Regions from separate parts of the Exiguobacterium acetylicum genome, predicted to be linked through region 2. Evidence: riboswitches for the same ligand, from Rfam matches in the RefSeq annotation. Region 2 holds a riboswitch; each other region holds the start of a gene.

The links. Region 2 has a riboswitch for S-adenosylmethionine ahead of K7G97_RS14785 (methionine ABC transporter ATP-binding protein). Riboswitches for the same ligand answer to the same signal wherever they lie in the genome.
Positions count from the first base shown of each region.
Region 1: it holds a riboswitch for S-adenosylmethionine, as region 2 does, so the genes downstream of both, K7G97_RS12900 (methionine ABC transporter ATP-binding protein) here and K7G97_RS14785 (methionine ABC transporter ATP-binding protein) in region 2, are expected to answer to the same signal.
Region 3: it holds a riboswitch for S-adenosylmethionine, as region 2 does, so the genes downstream of both, mtnK (S-methyl-5-thioribose kinase) here and K7G97_RS14785 (methionine ABC transporter ATP-binding protein) in region 2, are expected to answer to the same signal.

Region 1 is NZ_CP082333.1:2,482,402-2,488,105, forward strand. Features, by position in the region: gene K7G97_RS12900 (methionine ABC transporter ATP-binding protein) at 1-827, opposite strand, end outside; SAM riboswitch class I at 906-1,010, opposite strand; gene K7G97_RS12905 (bifunctional cystathionine gamma-lyase/homocysteine desulfhydrase) at 1,068-2,234, opposite strand; gene K7G97_RS12910 (PLP-dependent cysteine synthase family protein) at 2,227-3,150, opposite strand; gene K7G97_RS12915 (S-ribosylhomocysteine lyase) at 3,147-3,611, opposite strand; gene K7G97_RS12920 (class I SAM-dependent methyltransferase) at 3,615-4,253, opposite strand; gene K7G97_RS12925 (thioredoxin family protein) at 4,793-5,074, opposite strand; gene gcvH (glycine cleavage system protein GcvH) at 5,173-5,556, opposite strand; gene K7G97_RS12935 (arsenate reductase family protein) at 5,621-5,704, opposite strand, start outside.
Region 2 is NZ_CP082333.1:2,875,776-2,881,479, forward strand. Features, by position in the region: gene K7G97_RS14770 (M20 family metallopeptidase) at 80-1,285, opposite strand; gene K7G97_RS14775 (MetQ/NlpA family ABC transporter substrate-binding protein) at 1,308-2,126, opposite strand; gene K7G97_RS14780 (methionine ABC transporter permease) at 2,146-2,796, opposite strand; gene K7G97_RS14785 (methionine ABC transporter ATP-binding protein) at 2,786-3,814, opposite strand; SAM riboswitch class I at 3,901-4,004, opposite strand; SAM riboswitch class I at 4,254-4,355, shown strand; gene K7G97_RS14790 (alpha/beta hydrolase) at 4,423-5,181, shown strand; gene K7G97_RS14795 (thymidine kinase) at 5,256-5,704, opposite strand, start outside.
Region 3 is NZ_CP082333.1:458,190-463,893, forward strand. Features, by position in the region: gene K7G97_RS02465 (1,2-dihydroxy-3-keto-5-methylthiopentene dioxygenase) at 1-194, opposite strand, end outside; gene K7G97_RS02470 (methylthioribulose 1-phosphate dehydratase) at 211-831, opposite strand; gene K7G97_RS02475 (2-hydroxy-3-keto-5-methylthiopentenyl-1-phosphate phosphatase) at 828-1,487, opposite strand; gene K7G97_RS02480 (2,3-diketo-5-methylthiopentyl-1-phosphate enolase) at 1,484-2,674, opposite strand; SAM riboswitch class I at 2,745-2,846, opposite strand; SAM riboswitch class I at 3,052-3,155, shown strand; gene mtnK (S-methyl-5-thioribose kinase) at 3,234-4,400, shown strand; gene mtnA (S-methyl-5-thioribose-1-phosphate isomerase) at 4,397-5,446, shown strand; gene K7G97_RS02495 (sugar ABC transporter substrate-binding protein) at 5,458-5,704, shown strand, end outside.

The DNA.
Region 1 (5,704 bases), 390 kb from region 2:
GCTGTAGATCCGACGAACGTCAACTGAACGATTTTTCCGGTTGGGTACCGTTCGCGTAGTTTCGCGAACGTCAACTCGTTTTCCGACGGCGACGTCAATTGTTTGACGAACTCCTTCGTCATCGCTTGCTTCGGATGACGGAAGACTTCTGCGACCGGTCCTTGCTCGACGATTTTACCGGCTTCCATGACGGCGACCCGGTGACAGATTTTTTGAATGACGTGCATCTCATGTGTGATCAAGACGATCGTCAGTTTCAATTTTTCATTGATGTCGACGAGTAACTCAAGGATTGAGTCCGTCGTCTTCGGATCGAGTGCACTCGTTGCCTCGTCACATAAGAGAACATCCGGGTTCGATGCCAGTGCCCGAGCGATACCGACACGTTGCTTTTGACCACCGGATAATTGCGACGGATAGGCTTTTTCGCGTCCATCCAAACCAACGAGTTGGATCAGTTCCGCAACCCGTTCCTTACGGTGTGCTTTCGGGAAGCCACCGAGTTCGAGTGGGAACATGATGTTCTCTTCAACCGTCCGTGACCATAGTAAGTTGAAGTGCTGAAAGACCATCGAGACATTCTTGCGGACGCCTCGTAATTCCTTAGGTTTGAGTGATGTCATTTCAACACCATCGATTTGGATCGAACCACTCGTTGGTGCCTCGAGCATATTCAGCAATCGGATCAAGGTCGATTTCCCTGCTCCGGAATAACCGATTATTCCAAAAATTTCACCGCGCTCGATTGTCAGATCGACATTCGCGACGGCTTCGACCGCTCCGCGCTTTGAGCGATAAATCTTTCCTACGTCTTGTAAACGAATCACAACTGTCCCTCCTAAAATAAAAAAAGTGCGCGCGTTTTAGAGCAAACGCGCGCACTTTCCAGTACACAAAACCATTTGCTCTCATCTCCCAGACTTTTGTCTGCTGGAATTAGCACCACTTCGGATTAGATCCGCGGTTGCCGGGTTTCATCGGGCCAGTCCCTCCACCACTCTCGATAAGAGTTTCGGTATTAAGTTTGTAGAATATATTCTGAATATTAGCAGGGGTTATTTTTGTTGTCAAACAGTTTTTTCAGAAACTTTTTCGAGGAACGTGAAAGCACGTGTTAAGTCTTCTTTCAAATCTTCCGCGTCTTCAAGTCCAACTGAAATCCGAACGAGACCGTCCGTGATACCGAGTTCTGCCCGACGTTCTGCTGGGATCGACGCGTGCGTCATCCGTGCAGGAACGGAAATCAGACTCTCGACGGCACCAAGACTCTCAGCGAGTGTGAAGAAGTGTGTCGCCTCGACGAGTTTTTCTGCGTTCGCTGCTGAACCGACATCAAAGCTGATCATCCCACCAAATCCAGTCGCTTGTTTCGCTTGAATCTCGTGACCAGGATGCGATGCAAGTCCCGGGTAGAAGATGTTCGAGACGATGTCTTGCGCTTGCAGGAACGCAACGAGATCATGGGCTGTCTCTTCGATCGCATCCATCCGTATACCGAGTGTACGAAGACCACGGACGAGCAAGAAGCTGTCTTGCGGTCCAAGCACGCCGCCTGTCGAGTTTTGAATGAAGTGAAGCTCTTCGCCGAGCGCATCATCTTTGACGACGACAAGTCCAGCGACGACGTCTGAGTGTCCGCCGATGTATTTCGTCGCACTGTGCAAGACGATGTCTGCACCGAGCGCGAGTGGTTGTTGATGATATGGAGTCGCGAACGTGTTATCGACGACGAGTTTAAGATCGTGACGTTTGGCAATCGTTGCGATGGCTGCGATGTCCGTAACTTTCAACAACGGGTTCGTCGGTGTTTCGACGTAGACGATCTTCGTGTTGTCTTGGATCGCTGCTTCCGTCGCTGCAAGGTCCGTCGTATCGACGAATGTCACTTCGATGTTGAACTTCGGTAAGACGCGTTGCATCAAGCGGAACGTACCACCGTAGACGTCATCTGTCATGACGATGTGGTCGCCAGACTCAAGCAAGTGGAAGACGGCATGGATCGCTGCCATCCCAGAACCGAAGGCAAAACCACGTGCACCGCCCTCGAGATCCGCAATCAATCGTTCGATGCTCGTCCGTGTTGGGTTCGCTGTCCGTGAGTATTCGTATCCGTCCTTGAGTTGACCGATTTTATCCTGTTTGTATGTGCTTGTTTGATAGATCGGCGGTGTGACGGCTCCTGTTGCCCGGTCGACACCTGTTCCTCCATGAATCAATGCTGTCTTCTTACGCATGAGTTTCGTCCACCTTTTCAAAGATTTGTTGGCTCAAGTAGCGTTCGGCACTGTCTGCGAAGACGGTGACGATCGTACTGCCGGGGTGACGCTTCGCGATATCAAGCGCAGCAACGAGCGCTGCACCTGCTGAACTACCGACGAGTAATCCTTCGCGAGCGGCGAGTGTATGAACCGCGTCAAATGCATCGCGGTCAGAAATCGTATGAATCTCGTCGACGAGTTCACGCGGAACGAGACTTGGCCATTTCGCTGTACCGATACCTTCTGTCTTATGCGGACCGGCTGGACCACCATTTAAGACGGAGCCTTCCGGTTCGACGATTGCTGCTTTTGTACCGAGACGTTGTTTTAAGAAGTCCGCTGTTCCGGCGAACGTACCACCTGAACCACAACCGGCAACGAACCAGTCGATGTGCGGCAAGTCCACAATCAGCTCAGGACCGAGTGTCCGCTGATACGTGACTGGGTTCTCTTCGTTTTCGAATTGTAACGGAACGTAACTGTTCGGAATTTCCTGACCGAGTTCTTTTGCCCGGTCGATGGCCCCTTGCATATCGAGTTCAGTCGGCGTGTTGACGACGGTTGCGCCGAGTGCCCGCATCAACGTCTGCTTTTCATGACTGAATTTTTCCGGAACGACACAGATGACTTTGAGATCGTATTTCTTAGCGGCGAGCGCCAAGCCGATGCCGGTATTCCCGGCTGTCGGCTCGATGATCGTACCGCCTGGTGTCACGTGTCCGTTTTCGATTGCTGCATCAACGAGTTGAATGCCAAGGCGGTCTTTGACGCTGCCCCCAGGGTTCATCCATTCGAGCTTCGCCAAAATGCGCGTACCAGCAGGCAAATCGAATGAAGTGATCTCGTAGAGTGGTGTGTTTCCGACGAGGTCGCGGACGTTGTTCGCGATCATCCGAAGACGATGTCCCATTCATCACGACCGGCAAGCATTTTCTCGGCATAGTGCTTCGCTCCTTTGAGGTCATGTGCGCTCGCAAATCCACATTGGACTTCGTTTTGCGCTGGAATCTCTTCTGCTGCGAGGACGTCTTTCAACGTCTTCTCAACGAGTTCGCTCATTTTTTCGACCGAGTCGAAGTTCATCATCGCCATGTAGAAACCTGTTTGGCATCCCATCGGCGAGACATCGATGACATCATCCGAGTAGTTGCGGATGTTTTCAGCAAGTAAGTGCTCGAGTGTGTGCATCGCACGCATCGGCATTTGCTCAACGTTTGGTTGTGTGAAACGGATATCGTATTTGACGACTTGGTCAACTTTACCTTCTTTATAACCCGCGACGCGGATATAAGGTGCTTTGACTTTCGTGTGATCCAGGTTAAAGCTTTCGACGTTCATTTTTTGAAGTGCCATGATTTATTCCCCCATTTTCTCGGCTTCTACGAGCCAGACGAAGTGATTGTATTGTATAAATTTAACAGTGAATCCCCGTGCTGTAAACAATTCTTCCATAACTGGAATCAATGGGTAAAACTCGCGTTCGAGATCTTCCGCTAACGCGTCGAACCCTTGAGCACGTGCTTCACGAATCGTTTGCAAGCGTGCCTCTTCTGAGACGAACATCGTATCCGCGTAGACGATTTTTCCGTCTGCCGGTAAATGTGATGCCATCAGTTCGATCGCTTCTCCCTTTTCCTCATCTGTTAGATGATGAAACGCATACGTCGAAACAAAACTGCGTGCTTGCTTCGCTTCGAACGAGAGGAAGTGACCATCCTGTACTTCAAGAGACGGAATCTTTTCCGTTAGGATTGCCCGCATCTCCGGACTTGGTTCGACGGCGAGTACGGCGTCGTGACGTGCCAGAAGACGTTGTGTCAGGTTCCCTGTGCCTGCTCCGAATTCAATGACCGGCGACTGCGCTTTATCCGCTACTGTATCCAAAATCTCATCGTATCGACGAAAAACCTCTTTATACTCCGGATCGTGTCCGGTCACTGTCTCGTCATACGTCGATGCCCATTCTGTGAAAACATCCATAAAACGTACTGTCATGCCTTGTCGTCCTCCATCTCACCAGTTAATTCCGAGTAATCGGATATGAATTAAAGTAATTTTCCTTATTCGCATTGTAGCAAGGAGATTCTATCCTGGCAAGCGACCGGCTCGAAAAACTTCCAGAAAACAAAAAAAAGGCGTTGCCGGCGAACCGACAACACGAATAATGTGGTTAGAAATGCTACGAAGGAAAACCCAGCTCCATTCGGAATTGTTCGCTCTTCCGCGTGGAGGACGGCGCCTGTTCGACATGATTGCCAGCTTACGTTCACTTCCTGATCGGTCCTTTCGATCCACCACCCGTTCATTGCACCGCTTCGTCTTTGGGGGACGACTTAAGGGGAAACAATACACCGGCTTAGGATGGGAGAAAGGGTTCAGGACTTGAATCGTATTGAACGATCATCTCTGCTAGACTTCCTATAATGCATTTCTAGAAGTTGTTATGAATATACCATTCATATTTCTGCGTTGTCAACGGATTATTGTAAATATTCCGACAATTTAATAAAAAGAAAAATCCAGTCGGACTTTTCTTACCGTTCTTGACAGAAAGCAAAGACGTTTTGAACGGACTGGAAAGCATAAAGTCGCTCTACGACTTGATTTTCTTCAATTCGCAACAACGCAGGAACACTCATGACACGGGCTTCTTCTAAGAAATCCGGAATGAAATTCCCGTTCGCCTTCTGAATCGATTGACCTGATTCCGTTGCTTCGACGATATCAAGCATACGCTCCGCGATGGCGCATGTCCCGCACATCGGTGCATAGACATACAATAGTCCGTTTTCCGGGACGGTCGTGACCTCTTGCATGACGGTCGCTCCTTTCTTCGTGGTATCTGTCGTCAGTATACAAAAAAAAGAGAGCGGACGAAACGCAAGCGCCTCGTTCACTCTCTTTTCGTTAAGTATTACTCGTTGATCATCGATTTGTACGCTGCAGCGTCCATCAATGCCTCGACTTGTGAAGCATCTTCGATTTCGATGTCAACCATCCAAGCGCCTTCGAATGGTGACTCGTTAACGAGTTCTGGGGAATCCGAAAGGTTTTCGTTGATGGCAACGACTTTACCAGAAATCGGTGCATATAATTCCGAGACTGTCTTGACCGACTCGACTGAACCGAATGGCTCGTTTGCTGAGATCGTATCCCCGACTTCAGGCAATTCGACGAAGACGATATCCCCGAGTTCGTGTTGCGCGAAATCCGTGATTCCGATGCGCGCCTTGTTTCCTGATACTTCGACCCATTCATGTTCTTCCGAATAGCGTAAGTTGTCTTTTACTTGACTCATTTCCGATTCCCCCTGTGGACTAATTTGGACTAACGTGTTCAGTATACCAAAATCGACTCTGAACTTAATACCATTTTCCTTGATACATTTCTTCCTTGAAGCCGATCGTGACGTCTTTCCCGTCTGTGACAATCGGACGCTTCAACAA
Region 2 (5,704 bases):
CATCACCAATTTGTGATCGACCGCATCTCAAAAACGACCGGAGCACTTGATAGCAGTGCGTCCAGTCGTCGTTTTCTGCTTACAGATACCCGTTCTTCCGGTCATGGAATTCTTGGGCAATCGCTCCGCGCGTTCGCTCATCCGCGAGGACGCGAAGCGCTGTCCGAGCGAGGATTTTTGCTCCTGTGATCAATGCTTCATCTCCAGCTGCTGAACGGGCCGCTTCTTTGAATGCTTCCGTATGGGCGACGAGATCATCTGGTCCAACCTTGATATACGGATGGATCGTCGGGATGACTTGACTGATGTTACCGGCGTCCGTCGAGCCGAGACCCGGTCGTTCGTCTAAATGGACCTTTTCACCAAGCGCCTCTGCTTCTTCTTGGAACAGACGGTCGAACGTCCGGTTGAAGACGAGATTATCGACTTCATTTTGGAAGGCGATGACGTCAAGTGTCGCCCCGGTCGCGAGTGCCGCGCCTTGGGCGACGGCTTTGACTTTTTCCGTGACGGCATTCAATCGTTCCCGTGTCGTCGCCCGGATGAAGAAACGTGCTTTTGCGTATTCCGGGATGATGTTCGGCGCATCGCCTCCATGCGTGATGATTCCGTGAATCCGGACATCGTCCGGTAACTGCTGACGTAAAGCATTGATTCCGTTAAAGAGTTGGATGACCGCGTCGAGGGCATTGATGCCTTCTTCCGGTGACGCCGCTGCGTGTGCCGGACGACCCGTAAAGGCAAAGTCGAGTGGATCGACCGCAAGGGAAGAACCCGTAATCCGTGTTTGACCCGACGGATGAACCATTAAGGCCGCATCGATTCCTTCGAGTAACTGATGTTTGACGAAACTGCCTTTCGCACTACCGTTCGGTCCCCCTTCCTCGGCCGGTGTTCCAAGGACAACGACACTCCCGCCGACATCATCGAGCACTTTACTGAGTGCGATCGCTGCCGCGACACTCGTCGTGCCGATGATGTTATGACCGCACGCGTGACCAATGCCTGGTAACGCATCGTATTCAGCAAGAAAGGCAATCGTCGCGCCTGGTCGGTCGCTCGATTTCTTCGCGAAGAACGCGGTATCGTGCCCCGCGACGCCGAGTTCTACCGTAAAACCTTCCGCCGTTAGACGCTCCGCATGGAGCCGCGAAGCAAAGAATTCCTCGTTCCCGATTTCCGGCGTTGCATGAATCCGGTGACTTGTCTCAAGATACGATTCCCGTTTTTGTTCGATGTCCTGTTCAATCGTCTCTACCCATGTCGTGCGTACTGGTGTCGTCATACTGTCCACTCTCCTTTTGAAATTATTCGCCGATATCGCTCAGTGGAACGAACGTCGGGATCGTACTGCCCTTGTATTCTTTTTTGATGAAGGCCGCGACATCTTTTTGTTGATACAGCGACGCGATCTTTTTCAGTTCTTTTTTGTTCTTGTCTTCCGTCCGTGTCGCGATGATATTGATGTATGGTTTTGCGGTCTCGTTCTCATGGACGATCGAGTCCTTGATCGGGTTAAAGCCGGCGTCAACGGCAATGCCATTGTTGATGATCGATGCGGCGACGTCCGGTAAGACGCGTGGCGTTTGCCCGGCGACGATCGGGACGATTTTCAGCTTCTTCGGATTCTCGACGATCTTATCGACCGAGCCGTTACCGTCGAAGTCGTCCGGTAGCTTGATTAGACCCGCTTCTTGCAGTAACAAGAGGGCGCGTCCCATGTTCGTCGCTTCGTTCGGAACGGCGATTTTTCCGCCAGTCGGAATGTCTTTGACGTCCTTGTATTTATCCGAGTAGATCCCCATCGGTGCGATGACGGTCGTCGCGATCGGCGATAGCTTCAAGTTATGTTCTTTCTTGAAAGCGTTGAAGTAGGAAATCGTCTGGAAGGCATTGGCGTCGATCTCGCCCTCAGCCAGTGCCATGTTCGGCTGGACATAATCGGAGAACTTGACGAGCTCGATTTTGATGCCCTCCTTCTCTGCTTTTTTCGCGACATAATCCCAAACTTGTGTGTCCGAACCGCTGACACCGAGCTTGATCGTCTTTTCGTCTTCTCCTGATGCTGCGCACCCGGCAAATAAAATCGTCGTGAGTGTTGCTCCAATTGCTACTGCTTTTTTCATGGCTGAATCGCTCCCTTGATTAATGTCTTCTAATTTTTCGTGCGACGATATTGCCAGTCGTCTGTAAGCCTTGGACTAAGATGACGAGAATTCCAACCGTGATGATCATGACTTTCGTATCGAATCGTTGATAACCATAGGTGATCGCTAAGTCACCAAGACCACCGCCTCCAATCGCACCTGCCATCGCCGACGCCCCGATCAAGCCGACCGTCGCGATCGTTAAGTTCAGGATGAGTGAACCGAGTGCTTCCGGTAGGAGGAAGCGGAAAATTGTTTGAAACGGTGTCGCGCCCATCGCTTCTGCTGCTTCAAGAACGCCTTTATCGACTTCGAGTAAAGAACTCTCGATCAGCCGCGCCATGTACGGTGCAGCGTAAAAGACGAGCGGGACGATGGCGGCTTCTGTTCCGATCGATGTCTGGACGATCAACCGTGTCAACGGGATGATCGCAACGAGTAAGATGATGAACGGAATCGAGCGAAAAATATTGACGATACTGTTGAAGAACGTGAACAGCGGGACATTTTCAAGCAATGCGCCTTTTCGCGTGACGACAAGCAGGATCCCGAGTGGTAAGCCGATCAAGGTTGAGAATAAGAGTGAGATGGAGACCATCGTCATCGTCTGTAAGAATGCTGTCCAAATATCACTGTAGTTAACTAGCATCAGCGAGCACCTCCTCAACCGTCACCTGTGCCTGATCGATGTAGTGTAACGCTCGCTTCACTTCAGCCGGCTCACCAATCAACTCGACGAGTAAGGTGCCGAACGGCGTATCCTGCAATTCTGTGATGCTCCCGTGCAAGATATTGACATCGACGTCAAAGCGTTTTGCGACTTGCGATAAGAGCGGTTGACCGGTATGGTGTCCGAGGAAATGAATCTTATAGATCGGATTCGCATTCCGGGACTCGATCAACTGGCGAATCGATGCTGGAATCTCGTCGTGCATGACGGAGCGGACGAAGTTTTTCGCTGTCTCAGTCTGCGGGTTTGAAAAGACGTCGAAGACCATTCCTGACTCGATCAACTTTCCAGCTTCGATGACGGCGACCCGGTCGCAAATTTCACGAATGACGCCCATCTCGTGGGTGATTAAGAGAATCGTGATCCCGTACTCGGCATTGATCCGTTTTAATAACTGGAGAATATGATGTGTCGTCTGGGGGTCGAGGGCTGACGTCGCTTCGTCACATAAGAGGACGGAAGGTTGCGTCGCGAGTGCCCGGGCGATACCAACGCGCTGTTTCTGCCCACCCGACAATTGATCCGGATAATGATCCGCCTTGTCCGCGAGATCGACGAATTCGAGTAACTCCGTTACCCGGCGGCGAATCTCGTCTTTCTTGACGCCTGCGAGAACGAGTGGTTTCGCGACATTCGTAAAGACCGTGTTCGCATTCAATAGATTGAAGTGCTGAAAGATCATCCCGATCCGTTGTTTTGCTTGGCGTAATTTTTTCGGAGACAGTTGCGTTAAATCTTCCCCATCGACCGTCACCGTTCCTGACGTCGGTCGTTCTAACAGATTGACACAGCGGAGCAGTGAACTTTTTCCGGCACCGCTAAAGCCGATGACACCAAAGATTTCGCCTTTTTCGATCGTCAGGTCGACACCGTCGAGCGCTGCGATCGCCTGATCTTTCGTGACGTACGTTTTTTTGACTTGATGAAATGCGATCATTCCGTTTTCCCCCTTCATTCAACAAAAAAGGTCCCTTCTTGAGAAACAAGAAGAGACCTGGATCCGCACAGTGGCAGAATCCACTCCACTCATCTCTCAGACATCTGTCTGATGGAATTGGCACAGTGCTCATAATGAGTCTGTTGCCGAGGTTTCGTAGGGCCAGTCCCTCCACCTCTCTGGATAAGTATTGCGGTATGAAATTCGTATGTGCGTTGTTGCGTTGTTGCTTATGTCGTAAAACTAATTTTTACATTACGGGTCGGAACTTTAAAAGTCAACCAACTTTGCAAAAATAATCCATTTGGCGCATATCGATGGATGAACAAGTTATGAATTAGCTTAATGAACGGATCATGATTCGTCAAGAACGATTTGACAAGTCATTTTCGAACGTGCTACCATCGTTTCAATGATTATTCCGACAATTCCAATATGATATTTATCAAGAGTGAACGAGAGACCTGGCTCTATGACTTCACGGCAACCTGCAATCTGTAAGGTGCTCCGACCAGCAAAGCGCGGCTTTGGATGATACGGTGAAAAACTCGTGGGCGTCCAAGCAGTGACGTCGACGAGTTTTTTTCATGAATGGAGGAAAAATAGTAATGATGAACTATCCTGTACTGACTGGTGCTGAAGCGTTTTATTTTCAAGGTGGACCGATCGGCATTCTAATCTGTCATGGTTTTAATGCGACACCGCAAAGTGTCCGAGACGTCGGTGAGGCATTCGCTGCTGAAGGTTTTACCGTCTATGCCCCGCGCTTACGTGGACATGGAACGAACGTCCGCGAGTTTGAACAATCGACTGCTCGATGTTGGAAGCAAAGCCTGCAAGACGGCTATGAACGTTTACAAGAAACATGCGATCAAGTCTTCGTCATCGGTCAATCGATGGGGGCGACGCTTGCACTGTCACTCGCCGCTGACGGCATTCCGTTCGCCGGCATCATTACGATTAATGCTGCCCTTTCCGTTCCATCCTATGAAGCACTCTCGTTCGACGACGGTCCACAGTATTTACCGGAAGGGGCACCGGACATCAAGCGGTCTGCTTTCGAAATCATCTATGACCTCGTTCCGAGCCGTTGTGCGTTCGAACTCGTTCGTCTGATGGACGAGACGAAAGGACGTCTTGGATCGATCCTTCTACCGACCTTGATTCTTTACTCGGCGACGGATCACGTCGTTCCGCCATCGAGCTCAGATTATCTGCATCAACATATCGGGACGAATGATAAACGCAGCTACTGTTTACTCAACTCGTATCACGTCGCGACACTCGATTATGATCAGGATTTGATCGTTCGTGAGACGATCCGCTTCATCGAACGCTCAAGCCGGTTCTCACAGGAAACGGGATAATAAAAAAAACAGCTATTCACTTAAAAGCGAATAGCTGCTACATCAAAGGACGACCGCGATCGGTTCGTCTTTTTTTAATTTTCTTGGTGCTGCACCGACTGGAGCGGCTTCGGTTTTCCAGGCACCTCATGGCAATGGCGGCATCGTGGCTCATACGATTCTGAAGCGCCTACTAGGATGATCGGATCATCGTAGTTCGCTGGTTTTCCATCAATCAACCGTTGTGTCCGGGAAGCCGGATCCCCACACGAAAGACAGATGGCTTGCAGCTTCGTCACGAATTCTGCGCGCGCCAGTAATTCCGGCATCTTGCCGAATGGCTCTGCCCGGAAATCTTGATCAAGACCTGCACAAATGACGCGTTTTCCGTCTTGTGCGAGTGCTTCGATGACTTGTACGATCTCATCATCAAAGAATTGAACTTCATCGATTCCGACGATTTGTGTTTCTTCTGCTACTGCTGCGTAGAGATCGCGACTCGTCGCCATCGGAATCGCCACGACGGAGTTGCCGATATGAGAGA
Region 3 (5,704 bases), 790 kb from region 2:
TTGATTTCGGGAGCGAACGTATCGAGAATCGTTTGTTTGTCTGCATCCGTCAGTGTGAAGTTCTCAACGAGAGGCGCTGGAAGTTTCGAAACGTCCCATTGTTCGTAAAGAACGCCGCGTGACGCAAGGAAGTCAGCGACTTCCGTTTGATCCGTATACCGTGTGTTTGTTTCTTGGAATAAGACTGTTGCCATGAGATGATTCCTCCTTTTAATGAATGGATTGACGGCATGATTGCAACGTCAACGTGTAATTGAATAAAAACTCGAAGGCTTCGAGGTGTTTCTTTGCTTCAAAGGCGGTCGGTGCCCAGACCGTGATTCCGTGATTGCGAATCAGGACGGCACCACTGTCCGCTGTGACATGAGGTGCAAAAGCAGCGGCAAGCGTCGGGATGTCCGCATGATTCGGAATGATTGGCACCGTGACCGTCGCATCCTCTTCCCAGTGTCCGAGTGCCTTGATGATTTCTTGACCGGAAAAGGTGATACTGCCTTGATCGCCATAGAGTTCCGAAATCACATTGTTCGCAATCGTATGGACATGCAGGGAACAACCGGCGTCCGTTCGATTGAACACTTCGACATGGAGTAATGTCTCAGCGGAAGGACGCCCGGATTGCTCACCGATCAATTGACCGGTCGCATCGACATGAACGAAGTCGTCAGGAGTCGTCTGCCGTTTATCTTTTCCGCTTGCCGTCACAAGGAATTCAACCGGGACACCGGATGTCCGGATGGCGAGATTGCCACTCGTACCAGGGAACCAATCGCGCGCCGCAAGCTCTTGTTTGATGGCTCGTAATTCTTCATAGCGTCGCATGAATGTCATGTTGTCACCTCCGCTCGTGTTAAATCATGAACGATATCGTGGAACGTCTCAAACGGTGTATAGGCGATATCGTTCTCTTCACACAACGTGATCAGATAATCACGGGCATAGACACGATCCGCTTGTTTTGCGAGTTCGAAGTCCGTCACCGAGTCGCCGATGACGATGATGACGTCACCACCTTTACGTAGTGTCCGGGCAACGGACGTTTTACAACAGCCGCACCCGTTCGTACAATGGGCATCGCAGGCGTTTGGCCAATCGATATGGACGAATGGACCACTGAAATCAGCGACGTTACAGTAAATCTGTTCTTGGTCGAGGAAGGGCGCTAAGATCGGTTCGACGAAAAAGTCCATTCCACCGCTGACGATCGAAAAATCGATGCCTTGACGACGACTGTACTGCAGTAACTCCGAAAATCCGTCGCGAATGACCGCACGCTCCAACAAAAAGTCAAGATAGGCTGTTTTTCCGTCAGACGGCAGAAGTGAGAACATTTGCCCGACGCCACTCTGGATCGATAACGTCCGGTCGAGTACGCCGTGTTTCAACGGTTCGAAGTCACTCGCTGGCGCAAATGCCTGCATGAGTGCGATGATGTTATCCTGTGTCGTCACCGTCCCGTCGAAGTCACAAAGAATCCGTACGGTCATGACTTGATCCCCCAAGCGTCGAGGGCAATTCGTAATTCTTCATGACGCGATGCTGCCGTCGATAGGGATTCATTTGCGAGTGCCGCATCGAGTGCCTGACGGAAAGCAATGACGCCAGCCGCAGCACCTTGCGGATGACCATGTACGCCGCCACCGGCGTTGATGACGGAATCGATCCCGAAGTCCCGTACGAGTTGAGCGACGAGTCCAGGATGAATACCGGCTGAAGGAACCGGGAAGATCGATTTCGTCTGCCCGAGACGGGTCGCTTCGACCGCGATGCCACGAGCGACATCCTTTGGCAAAGCGACATTGCCGTAAGGAGACGGGAATAGCGTCAAGTCTGCTCCAGCAGCGCGCGGTAATGTGCCGAGTAAGACAGGAGCTGCGACTCCGTGATTCGGGCTAGCGATCAACGCACCGCTATATGCCGGATGATTGAAGATCGGAACGTTGATTTCCGGATCACTTGCCAGTTCGCGTAAGACGTCGAGTCCGTATGTGAAGGTATTCAGCAAGAAAGCAGTCGCTCCAGCATCAATCAATCGCTTGGCTTGATCCTTGAGCGTAAAGACGGGACCGCTGAGTGTGATCGCATATAACGCACGTTTACCGGTCCGTTGGAAGTGAGCATCGATGACCTCACGTCCGATCCGTGCCCGGTCAATCGTCGGTGTCAATGGATTGTCGTATAGGATCTCATCGTCTTTGACGAGATCGATCCCACCAGCGAGTTGTCCTTCGAGTTGATCACGAAGGAACGATAAATCGCGTCCGATGACTCCTTTGAAGATGCTCATTAATAATGGGCGATCTTCGACACCGATCAAGGAACGGACCCCTTCGATCCCGAACTTTGCACCTGGAAAGTCCGACGTAAATGTATCGGGTAGTAGCAATTCCGTTAATTTGATTTCACCGTCGAGTGAAAGTTTCCCGAAGACGGTCGTCAGAATCGCAGAAAAGTCGCGCGATACGTTATGTTCCGGGTAACGAATCGTGATATATCCTTTGCCATCGCGCTCTTCGGTATGTACGACTTCCCCTTTGAACGAGGCGAGTTGTTGTTGTTCGAGATGATTCAGTTCCGTCCAAGAACCGACTGTCAGACCAAGCGCGAGTTGTTCAGCGCGTTGCTCGAGTCGATCACGGGCAGTCAATTGATAAGTAGCAGTGATATAAGCCATGTCTTTCCTCCTTCAACAAAAAAATGGTCTCTCGTCAGCGACAAGAGACCATGAATGATTCGAACGTGGACTCTTATCTGTCAGCTTAGTAGCTGCAAGAATTAGCACCGTGCCAAAAGGTCGGTTGCTGCGACATCGTAGGGCTTGTCCCTCCGTCTGCTCTTGATAAGAATTGGATGAAATTGTGAAATCTAATTGCAATTTTTACATGAGAATCGTGACTTGTCAAACTATTTTTAGAAAATTTATTTTTTTGAAAATACTCTTTCTATAGATGACTTAAAAATGATGTCCGTTTCTGCTTGATTTCGATTTGACAGCGAGGAAGTTGATTGCGTAAGATTCAAATCAATATCACACACGACAACTACATACGACTCTTATCGCGAGTTGGCAGAGGGAATTGGCCCGATGACGCCGCAGCAACCGACCACTAGGCACGGTGCTACATCCAACAGACGTTTCGTCTGAGAGATAAGAGGACGCAGTGACTTTTCTGCGCCTCTTTTCGATGACGAAAAGAGGCGCTTTTTCGTGTATCACATAGGGGGAAACTGAGATGACATATAAAGCATTCACGGAACAGGACGCGATTGATCGTGTTCGGACATTAGGACTGATCGGCGATGGAGCCGTCGAAGCAGAAGAGATTGGCGACGGGAACCTCAACCTCGTCTTTCGGATTCGAGAAGGCGAACATCGCTTGATTTTAAAACAAGCATTACCATATGCGAAGGTCGTCGGGGAGAGCTGGCCGTTATCGCTCGAACGAGCGTGGATCGAGCAATCCGCACTCCGTGAATTCGCACGGCATGCCGTACCGTTCGTGCCACGTGTTTTTCATGCTAGTCATGAAGAGGCGTATACGGTCATGGAAGATCTTTCACATCTGACGATCGTTCGAAGCGGTTTACTCGCAGGTGAACAGTATCCGTTGCTTGCGGAACATATCGGTTCTTATCTCGCTCGGACGTTATTCCATACATCGGACTTTGCGCTTGGTCCGGTTGAAAAGAAACGTGTCGCCCGAACGTACTACAATCCAGACTTGTGCGACATCACGGAAAAATTAATCTTCACGGATCCGTTTCATGACGCGGAGACGAACGAGATTGAAACCGGACTCGAAGAAGAGGTGGCACGTCTATGGGCAGACGATGAGTTGAAACGCGAAGTCGCAAAACTTGAAGCGCTCTTCATCACGAAAGGAGATGCATTGCTGCACGGCGATCTACATACAGGAAGCATCTTCGCCTCGGCGACGGAAACGAAAGTCATCGACCCTGAATTCGCCTTTTATGGTCCATTCGGATTCGATGTCGGGCAGTTCATTGCGCATCTATTCTTCGCGGCATATCCGGATTACCCTACACGACGTGACGCCCGAATCAAGGATATCGATACGTTCTGGCTGACGTTCGCTTCAACGTTCCGTGCATTATGGGAACGGGAAGCCGTCGAACCATTCCAGGCATCAGGACTCGTCGATGATGTACTGAGCACGATCTTGCAGGATGCCCTTGGCTTTGCCGGTTGCGAATTGATTCGGCGGACGATTGGTCTTGCACCGGTCGCTGATTTAGAATCAATCGATTCAACGACGGAACGCTTAGAGCGGAAACGTCACGCGCTCCGTCTAGGAACAGCGTTAATCAAACGCCGTACAGAATGCCGGACATTCGATGATTTACGAAACTTTGACGTAACGGAGGAACTCAGCCGATGACTACATTCGTTCAAAGTATCCGTTACGAAGATCGTGTCTTGACGATTCTCGATCAGACACGTCTACCGCAAGAAGAGCACTATGAAGTCATTGCTGATCTTGCGCAAGCGGTTGAGGCGATTAAACAACTGCGCGTTCGGGGCGCACCTGCGATCAGCTTATTCGGGGGATTCGTACTCGTTCAAGAAGCGTACCGGTTTGAAGCGGCGCTTCCGGTCTACAAGCAAGTCTTGCTTGAGACATCGGCGACGTTACTCGCGACACGACCGACGGCCGTCAACTTGCGAAATGTCCTCAATCAATTGAATCCAATCATTCAAGACGGGACGTCGGTAGAAGAGATCCGCGAACGGTTGGAAAAACGGACGGTCGCCTTATACGACCAGGATGCGCAGACGTCACGTCAAATCGGGATTCATGCACTGGAATTGTTCCAGTCAGGCGACCGGATCCTAACGATTTGTAATGCTGGGTCGATTGCGACCGCTGCTTATGGAACGGCACTTGCGCCGTTCTACATCGCAAAAGAACGCGGCATCGAATTATCCGTTTTTGCGAGTGAGACGCGACCGTTACTGCAGGGAGCACGGCTGACGACATGGGAGCTGCAACGTGCCGGGATCGATGTCACGTTAATTACGGACAACATGGTCGCTCACACGCTGAAAGAAAAACAGATCGATGCGATCATCGTCGGTGCCGACCGCATTACACGAAACGGAGATACGGCGAATAAAATCGGGACGTTCCAATTGGCATTGCTCGCGCAAGCTTTTGGTATTCCGTTTTACGTCGCAGCACCGCTCTCAACATTTGACTTCTCGCTCGTTTCCGGAGACGCGATCGAAATCGAAGAACGTGATCCGCAGGAAGTGACGACTGTCCAAGGTATTGCGACAGCACCGGAAGGCGTCGCCGTCTTCAACCCAGCGTTTGATGTCACACCACACACCTTAATCACAGGCATCATTACCGAACTTGGTGTCATCACGCAACCGAATGAAGAAACGATTGAACAATTAACAGGGCTTCAACCCCTCGGATAAGGAGATATGTCATGAAAAAACTAGCTTACGCCGTCCTAGCACCGGCACTGTTACTAGCGGCTTGTGCGAATGGAGAAGCGACGACGACGAAGGTCGTCAAGGATGTACCAAAAGGGGTTCAATCGGACGTCAAGATCGCCGTCATCCGCAACCTGGCATCGGACGACCATACGAAACAATTCCTTGATGGCGCACGAAGTGAAGGCGAAGCGCTCGGCTTTAAAGTCAGCACGTTCATCTCAGAAGGCAATGACGTCA